2 regions of the Paracoccus sp. 08 genome follow, and region 2 is predicted to be linked to the other one. Evidence: riboswitches for the same ligand, from Rfam matches in the RefSeq annotation. Region 2 holds a riboswitch; the other holds the start of a gene.
The links. Region 2 has a riboswitch for cobalamin ahead of GBO37_RS09615 (energy-coupling factor ABC transporter permease). Riboswitches for the same ligand answer to the same signal wherever they lie in the genome.
Positions count from the first base shown of each region.

Region 1: another riboswitch for cobalamin. It lies ahead of GBO37_RS14445 (TonB-dependent siderophore receptor); the one in region 2 lies ahead of GBO37_RS09615 (energy-coupling factor ABC transporter permease).

Region 1 is NZ_WEKR01000064.1:85,256-89,768, reverse strand. It holds gene GBO37_RS14450 (ABC transporter substrate-binding protein) at 1-378, opposite strand, end outside; gene GBO37_RS14445 (TonB-dependent siderophore receptor) at 375-2,267, opposite strand; cobalamin riboswitch at 2,400-2,587, opposite strand; gene bhcR (HTH-type transcriptional regulator BhcR) at 2,650-3,471, opposite strand; gene bhcA (L-aspartate--glyoxylate aminotransferase BhcA) at 3,669-4,513, shown strand, end outside.
Region 2 is NZ_WEKR01000022.1:32,170-36,682, reverse strand. It holds gene cobM (precorrin-4 C(11)-methyltransferase) at 1-134, shown strand, start outside; gene GBO37_RS09620 (cobyrinate a,c-diamide synthase) at 131-1,468, shown strand; cobalamin riboswitch at 1,489-1,705, shown strand; gene GBO37_RS09615 (energy-coupling factor ABC transporter permease) at 1,736-2,401, shown strand; gene cobF (precorrin-6A synthase (deacetylating)) at 2,398-3,138, shown strand; gene GBO37_RS09605 (GAF domain-containing protein) at 3,154-4,050, opposite strand; gene GBO37_RS09600 (spore coat U domain-containing protein) at 4,382-4,513, shown strand, end outside.

The DNA.
Region 1 (4,513 bases), on a different contig from region 2:
CACGTCGCCCATCAGGCGCAGGTTGGTGCGGATGCTGTCCAGGTCCGTCCCCATGTCAAAGGTCGCCACGCGCAGGCCCAGCCTGTCCAGCATGTCAAGCGTCGCCGGAGAGGAATAGGTGCCCGCCAGCACCAGATCGGGCTGCAGGGCCAGGATGTCCTCGGCCTGGCCGCGGTTGGTGGGATAGGCCGCGGCCTCGCGCGCCATGGCCGAAGAGACCGGGTCCTGCGCCAGATAGCTGACCGAGGCCAGCTGTCCCGGCGCCGCCACCAGCATCGCCAGCTGATCGGTGCACAGGTTGATCGACACCACCCGCGCGGGCGCGTCGGCCCATGCGGGGGCGGCCATCAGCGCCAGCCCGATCAGCCCGCGGATCACCAGCGCGCCTGCAGGCCGATGGTGCCGGTCCGCCCCTGGTTCGCAAAGCCCCAGACATCCGAATAGTCGCGGTCGAACAGGTTCACCACCCGCGCCGTCGCCCGCACGTTCGGCGTCAGGTCATAGCCCGCGGCAAGGTTGACCACGGTATAGGACGGCAGTTCTTCTACGATACCGTCGTTCCATATCTGGGCATCGAATGTGCCCGCCACGTGACGCAGATCGCCCGTGACCGACCCGCGCCCGTCCAGGATTGCCAGCGTCGCGGTCAGGCCGGCCTCGTGCCGGGGGCGACGGGTCTTGACGCTGCCGTCGGGGTTTTCCGCGTCCAGATAGGTATAGCTGGCGCCCAGGGTCAGATCGTCCGACACCACGATGCGGGCTGCTATTTCCACCCCGTGGCGGGGGCTTTCGCCCGAAAGGTTGAGATAGGAATAGAATTCAACTCCGTTCCGAACCCCGACTACATAGTCGTCAATCTCGTCCTCCAGCGTCTCGTTAAAGTAAGTGATGTCGACGATCCCGCGACCGTCGGGCAACTGCGCCTCGACACCAAGATCAAAGCCACGGTTCTTTTCAGGGCGCAGACCAGGATTGCCCTGATAGACTAGGGTTCCGTAATCGGCATCGGCATACAGCTCGAAATAGGACGGGTTCACCAACCCCGTCCCGGCGGATGCGTGCAGGCGGAACGGACGGTCGGGCATCTGCCAGGACAGACCCAGGTTCCAGCTGGTGAAATCGGCAAAGACGCGGTTCGCGTCGTGGCGCAGCCCGGCCTGGACATCCAGTCCGCTGGCCAGCATCGCGCGGTATTCCAGCGCGACCGACGACATCTCCCGGGACTGCCCCGGCGCAGTCGAGTTGCTGTCGCGCTGATGTTCCGCCAAGAGGTTCAGCAGCTGCGAGGCATCGGCGGCCGACCCGTCCAACCCCAGGCTGGCGCGATATTTCAGCTTTTCGGTCTGGCCGCGCCGGAACGGGCTGTTGTCCTGGCTCTGCCGGGTGTTGCTGTGCTGATAGTCCAGGCGCTGGACCAGGCGGCCGTCCAACGCGGTATGTTCCGCCCAGACCCCGCCCTGAAACTCGTCGCGGCGGCCGAACAGGTCGGCATCGACCAGATAGCTTTCGGCATCGGTCGCGGCAAAGTTCTCGGCGTCAAAGCCGTAATCCTCGGTGGACTGGCGCAGCGCCACCCCAAGGCGCAAATCGTCGGTGGCCTGGACGTCGCCGGACAGGACGGCGGTCTTGCGGTTGATCCCGTCCTTGCCGCCGCCATCGCCCGACTGGTCATAGCCCAGATCGTCGCGCGCCGACAGCGACAGCCGCAGCCCGCCCCGCTCCCCGCGACGGCTGACATGGATCGAGGCCGCCCCGCCGTTCCCGGCCTCGACCGAGCCGCCATAGGACAGGCCCTGGGGCGCGTCGCGGGTGATGATGTTGATCACCCCCGCCGAGGCGTTCGATCCATAGAACACCGATTGCGGCCCGCGCAGCACCTCGATCCGGTCGATGTCGGTGGTCTCCAGCCCGGTCAGGACGTATTCGTCCTCGCCCCCCGCCGCCTCGATGCCGTCGATCAGGATCAGGGTGTGGTTCGCCTCGGCGCCGCGGATGCGGACCTGTGCGATGCTGGCGCCGCTGCCGCTGACCGATACGCCGGGCAGCGCGCGCAGTGCGTCCTGGACGGTGGCGATGCCGCGATCCTCGATCTCGGTCGCGGTCAGGACGGTGTGGGCGCGGGCATAGCCGTCCTGGGCCACGGGCGTGATGCCGGCGGTCAGCACGATCTCGTCCAGCAGGATGGGTTCCCCCGGTGCCGGACCTTGCGCGGCGGCGGTCACGGGAAGGGCGACAAGCGTCGCCAGAAGACAGATCGGACGGCGCATCGGCACGGACCTTTCAAGGCAGGCACGGCCTGCGGCAAACAGAAATGCCCGGCACACGGACCCGGTGGGTCGCGGCAGGACGGTGACTGTCACCACTGCGGATCAGCCGCTTTCCTGGCACGCCCCGCGCCGGAAATGGGTGAGTGCTGCGGCAGGTCTCCTGGCTTGCGGGTCGATGCCTTGGCCGGCCTTCCCGGATCGCTCCAGTGGCATGATCGGCCATCGCTCTCCGCTTACAGTTGCGGGGGCAGCCCCGGATTGTCACCGGTGTTCCCTTTTGATCCGGCATGCAGGCCGGAACCGTAGCGGCGCCCTTGTGGCGCAGAGGCCCCGGAGCTGTCAACGGGATTCGCCCACCCGTTCCACGCCCGGCAAAAGTCGGTCAGCGCCCGCCCCGGCCCGATCCCAGATCGGCCGAAATCCGTTCCGCCGCGGTGGCGACCAGGCCGCCGATGCGGTCGACGGCGGCATCGGTCATGCGGTTCGTGGGGCCCGACACCGACACCCCGGTCACCGCCTCGCCATAGCTGTTGACGATGGAGGCCGCGACACAGCGCATTCCCAGGGTGCGCTCCTCATCGTCAAAGGCAAAGCCGCGATGGCGGATCAGGGCGATGTCGGCCTGCAGCGCGTCCGCGTCGGCGATGGTCTTGTCCGTGAACCGGGTGAAGGTCGCGTCGCGCAGGAACACCGCCAGCCGCGTCTGATCGAACGCCGCCAGCAGCGCCTTGCCGATTCCCGATGCGTGCAGCGGAGACCGGGTGCCGGGCGGGAAAAACGCGCGGATCGTCTGATGCGTCTCGACCTGGCTGACAAACAGCACGTCGCCGTCGCGTTCGATGCCCAAGTTGGCCGTCTCTCCGGTCAGGGCCATCAGGTCGCGCATCACCGCACGGCTGCGTTCGACGATGTTGGTGCGGCGCAGGAAGGCCGAACCAAGGCGGAACGCCTCGGGGCCGATGAACCACTCCTGCCGGTCGGGATTGTTCTCGACATAGCGACGGTGTTCCAGGGTGGCCAGGACGCGGTGCATGGTGGCGGGGGACTGGTCCAGATGCGTGGACAGCCCGGTCAGGGTGATCCCCTCATGCGCGGCCAGGGCCTCCAGCACGTCCAGCCCGCGGTCCAGGGCCTGGATGCTGGCGGCGGGCTGATCAGCCTTGCCGCCTTTTGGCCGTCCCCGCTTGCGCACCGGCTGCTGCATCGGAATCACGCCCCTTCCGTCTGTAACACCACAGAAAAATAATTTCATGAAAGCCGTTTTCCAGCAATGAAAAAATATTGCAGCCATGATTTCGCTGCGAAACCTGCATTAAACCAGATTTCCGAAAAACGATTTCAAAAAAATTTACCGGTTTGCGGACCCGTGCTACACCTTGTCGCATCAAGGAGGAGCCGACCGTGAGCACCCAGAACCCGATCTTCATTCCCGGCCCGACGAACATCCCCGAGGTGCTTCGCAAGGCCGTCGACATGCCCACCATCGACCATCGCAGCCCGATGTTCGGAAAGATCCTGCATCCCGCGCTGGAGGGGGTCAAAAAGGTCCTGAAATCCACGCAGGCGCAGGTCTTCGTGTTCCCCTCCACCGGCACAGGCGGGTGGGAGACGGCGATCACCAACACGCTGTCGGCGGGCGACGCGGTTCTGGCCACGCGCAACGGCATGTTCAGCCACCGCTGGATCGACATGTGCCAGCGGCACGGCCTTGACGTCCAGATCGTGGACCAGTCCTGGGGCGAAGGTATCCCCACCGACCGGTTCGAGGAGATCCTGACCGCCGACACGGCCCATCGCATCAAGGCGGTCCTGGCCACGCATAACGAAACCGCCACCGGCGTCCGGTCGGACATCGCCGCGGTCCGCCGCGCGCTGGACCGGGCGGGCCATCCCGCGATGCTGTTCGTGGACGGGGTCAGCTCCATCGCCTGCTATGACTTCCGGATGGACGAATGGGGCGTCGATGTCGCCGTTACCGGGTCGCAGAAGGGCTTCATGCTGCCCCCCGGCCTGGCGATCGTCGGCTTTTCGCCCAAGGCGATGACCGCGGTCGAGGGCGCGGGCCTGCCGCGCACCTTCTTCGACATCCGCGACATGGCGCGGGGCTATGCCGCGAACGGCTTTCCCTATACGCCGCCCGTCGGCCTGCTGAACGGGCTGAAGGTTGCCACCGACATGCTGCTGGACGAGGGGCTGGAGAACGTCTTTGCCCGCCATCACCGCATCGCCGAAGGCGTCCGCCAGGC
Region 2 (4,513 bases):
GCATCGACCGGACCGCGCTGATCCTGGTCGGGCCCGCGCTGGCGGGCGAGGGGTTCGAAGACAGCCGTCTTTACGCCGCCGATTACGACCGCCGCTATCGCCCCGTGGGCGACGCGCCGAGGTTTCCGGAATGACGCGCCCCCTGACGCCGGGCCTGATGATCTCGGCCCCCGCATCGGGGACGGGCAAGACCATGCTGATGCTGGGCCTGCTGACCGCTTTGCGCAGGCAGGGGCTCACGGTGCAGCCCTTCAAGTCGGGGCCCGACTACATCGATCCGGGGTTTCACTTCGCGGCCTCGGGGCGGGCCAGCTTCAACCTGGATGCCTGGGCGATGGAGCCGGGGCGGCTGATCGCCCATGCGACCGGCCAGCCGCCCGCCGACCTGGTCCTGGCCGAGGGGTCGATGGGCCTGTTCGACGGGGTGGCGACGGCGGGGGAAACCGGCATCGGCTCCAGCGCCGAAATCGCCCAGATGATGGGCTGGCCCGTGGTGCTGATCCTGGATGTCAGCGGGCAGGCACAGTCGGCGGCGGCCACGGCGCGGGGCTTTGCCACGCTGCGCCCCGACCTGCCCTTTGCGGGGGTGGTGCTGAACCGCGTGGCCTCGCCGCGCCATGACCGGCTGATCCGTGAGGGGATGACGCAGGCGGGCATCCGGGTGCTGGGCAGCCTGCCGCGGCAGGGCAACATCACCCTGCCCGAACGCCATCTGGGCCTGATCCAGGCCGAGGAGACCGCGGGCCTGCAGGCCATCCTGGACCATGCGGGCGATTTCATCGCCGCGCATTGCGACCTGGAGGCGATCATCGCCGCCGCCGCCCATCGCGCCCTGCCCGAGGCCGCCGCGCCGCGTCCGCTGACGCCCCCCGGCGGGCGGATCGCGCTGGCCCGCGACGCGGCCTTCAGCTTCGTCTATCCGCATGTGCTGGAGGCGTGGCGGCGCGCGGGGGCCACGATCCTGCCGTTCTCGCCACTGGCGGATCAGGGGCCGGATGACAGCGCCGACTGCTGCTGGCTGCCGGGGGGATACCCGGAGTTGCACGCGCCCCGGCTGGCCGCCTGCGACGGGTTCCGCACGGCCATGCACCGCTTTGCGGGAACGCGGCCGGTGCATGGGGAATGCGGGGGATACATGGCGCTTGGGGCAGGTCTGGTGGACGCTGCTGGAAAGCGACACCAGATGTTGGGGCTTCTGCGGCTGGAGACCAGCTATGCCAAGCGCCGCATGCATCTGGGATACCGCCGCGCCGATCCGCTGACGGCCCTGCCGGGACTGGGTCGCACGGCGCTGCGGGGGCATGAATTCCACTATGCCTCGATCCTGTCCCAGCCCGATGCGCCCTTGGCGCGCGTGACCGACGCGACCGGCGCCGCGGTGGAGGAAACCGGCAGCCACCGGACGATGTCCGGGGGCGGGCATGTGACCGGCACGTTCTTTCACCTGATCGCCCCGGCCGCGACTTGACGCAGGCCCTGCGATCCCGTCTATCTGACCCTCTGAATGGTGCCCGTCAGGCGTGAAACGCCGGGCTTCATCGGGAACGGGGAAGGGTGGACCCAATCGCGGCACCCGAAGCCCCGGCCGCCCCCGCGACTGTATGCGGAGAGCGCGCGTCACCCATGCCACTGGAGCGATCCGGGAAGGCCGACGCCGCGCCCGGACCCGCAAGCCAGGAAACCGGCCATGTCAGGCAACCCCATGCCGTCGGGTGGACGGCCACAGGAGGATGACATGCATATCGAAGAGGGCGTCGTCACCGGCGCCAAGCTGATACTGGGCTATGCCACGGCCGCCACGGCCGGGCTTTACGCGCTGAGGCTGGCGGCCCAGGCCCTGCGCGCGCAGGGCGGGGCGTCGCTGGCGGCGCGCGGGGCGCTGGCGACGGCCGCGACCTTCGTGTTCTTCCAGGTCCTGCCCACCGCGCCCGTGGGCGTGTCCGAGGTGCACCTAATCCTGGGATCGACGCTGTTCCTGATCCTGGGCGCGGCGCCGGCGGCGATCGGGCTGGCCCTGGGCCTGCTGATCCAGGGACTGTTCTTCGCGCCGTTCGATCTGCCGCAATACGGGATGAACGTGACCACACTGCTGGTGCCGCTATTCGCGCTGCAGGCGGTGGCGCGGCGGGTGATTGCGCCGGACACCGCCTATGTGGACCTGCGCTATGGTCAGGCGCTGGCGTTGTCGGCGGCCTATCAGGGGGGCATCGTGGCCTGGGTCGCGTTCTGGGCGTTCTATGGTCAGGGCGCCGGTGCGACGGCGGGGGTCCTGTCCTTCGGCGCGGCCTATCTGCTGGTCATCGTGGTCGAGCCGCTGGTCGATCTGGCCGCGCTGGCGGGCGCCAAGGCGGCGCGCGGCCTGCGCGGCAGCGGGCTGGTGACGCCCCGGCTCTACGCATGATCGATCTGGTGCTGATCGGGGCCGGCACGGGCCATCCCGACCACCTGACCCTGCAGGGCGTCCGCGCCCTGCAGGAGGCCGATCTGGTCCTGATCCCCCGCAAGGGCGCCGGGAAGGAGGATCTGGCCCATCTGCGCCGCGCGATGCTGGACCGCCACCGCCCCGGCGGCGCCGTGGCCCAGATCGACCTGCCGGTGCGCGATGCAAACCTGCCCTATCTGGAGGCCGTCGACCAATGGCATGATGCCATCGCGCAAGCTTGGGCGGCGGCCGTCGCGGCGGCGCTGCCGCAGGGCGGGACGGTGGCGATGCTGGTCTGGGGCGACCCGTCGCTCTATGACAGCAGCCTGCGCATTGCCGCGCGTCTGGACTGGCGCGCACGGGTGATCCCGGGAATCACCGCGATCCAGGCCCTGTGCGCTGCCCATGCCATTCCGCTGAACGCCCTGGGATCCGAGGTGCGGATCACCACCGGGCGGCGGCTGCGCGACGCGGGCTTTCCCGGCGACGCCGAACGGGTCGTGGTGATGCTGGACGGCACCTGCGCCTTTGCGACGCTGCCCCCGCAGGGCCTGCGGATCTGGTGGGGCGCCTATCTGGGCATGCCCGAACAGCTGCTGGAGGCGGGCCCCTTGACCGAGGCCGGACCGCGGATCGAGGCGGCACGCGCCGCCGCCCGGGCCGCGCATGGCTGGATCATGGATTGCTATCTGCTGGCCCGCGACGATGCAGCGTGACCGGCGCGCGGGACGTCAGGATGTCAGGCGGGTCGCGTCGTTGATCGTGCAGTCCCATGTCAGCCCGCCGTTCCGACCGGATGCGGGAAGCCCATGCCCCTCCAGCCACTTGACCTGACCGTCAGGCAGACGGATGCGCCAGCGATGGTGCCATGGGATCATTCCAGCGGCAGAGTTTCCGAACGATGCGCGGGCCAGCGGATAATCCTCGACCATGCAGAAGGCGAAGACATCGCCGAACCGCGCCATGTATTCGGCGGCCGGGATGCCCCAGATCTGCTGCGTCTCCGCGGTCGCGGCGTCGATCGTCTCGGTCCCATCGGGGGCATGGTGATAGGTCAGGACCGCGCTGGCAGGCTGTGGCAGGGCCGAGGCGCCGCCCGGTTCCTGACCGATGGCGGTCCGCATCCGTTCGAACAGGACCATCGTCTTGATCTGCGTCGAGACACCTTCCGCGAAAGCCTGCAGCACCTCGACATTGGCCGAGGTCCAGTCCCGCGGCCTGCTTTCGGCCACGCAGAGGGCGGCGATGGCCCTGCCCGTCTCGTCCTTGACCGGCACGCCCAGATAGGCGACCACGCCGAACCTGCCGATTGCCAGATGCCCGCTGAACCGCGGGTCGATCCGGGCATCCGCGATGACCAGCGGCGCGGAATTCGCGACGACGATCCGACAGAAGGAATAGGCAAGCGACGTGACGCGATCCTCGTCCGCGGTCAGCATCAGGCCCGCCTCGGCCTTGAAGAACTGGCGGTCGTTCGCCTCGTCGATGATCGTCAGCAGGCTGGCCTGGCAGGAGAATATCCGCCGCGCCTGCTCGACGACGCGGTCGAAGACTGGCGTCCGCGTCGGACGCAGCACGCCGTTTTCGTAAAGACGGATCAGGCCCGAATCGGTCGGCGGAACGTCCATTCCGGACATGTGCCGTCGCGGGGTGCCATCTGCGGCGGCGGACCCGGCGCCAGGGTCACCCGCACTTTTCCAGTTCAAGGTCATGACCGAATTCTTTCGATACCCGGACTGCGACGACAATGACCGCCGCGGCCAGGGGTAAGGCATGGGTCCGCGGGACGATCCGCGGATATGGGGAATTTGCGCAAAATCAAGGTTACACACTGTAAGGTTTAGTTTGACACGAAATCACTGTGCCCAATACTTCTTAATACACCTTTAAGATGTGCTTTTTGCTTAGTCTGCAAAACTTCGGATCGGCGTTCTCGAATTTTGGAGCATATGAACCATCATGACACAGGAAATTTTTCCGACGATCTTGGCCGTCATCGCCCTTTCGGCGACGGCGCCCTTGGCGCAGACGGTGACGACGGACAGCTTTGACGTCCGGATCACCATCGTCGCCGAATGCGAGATCACCTCG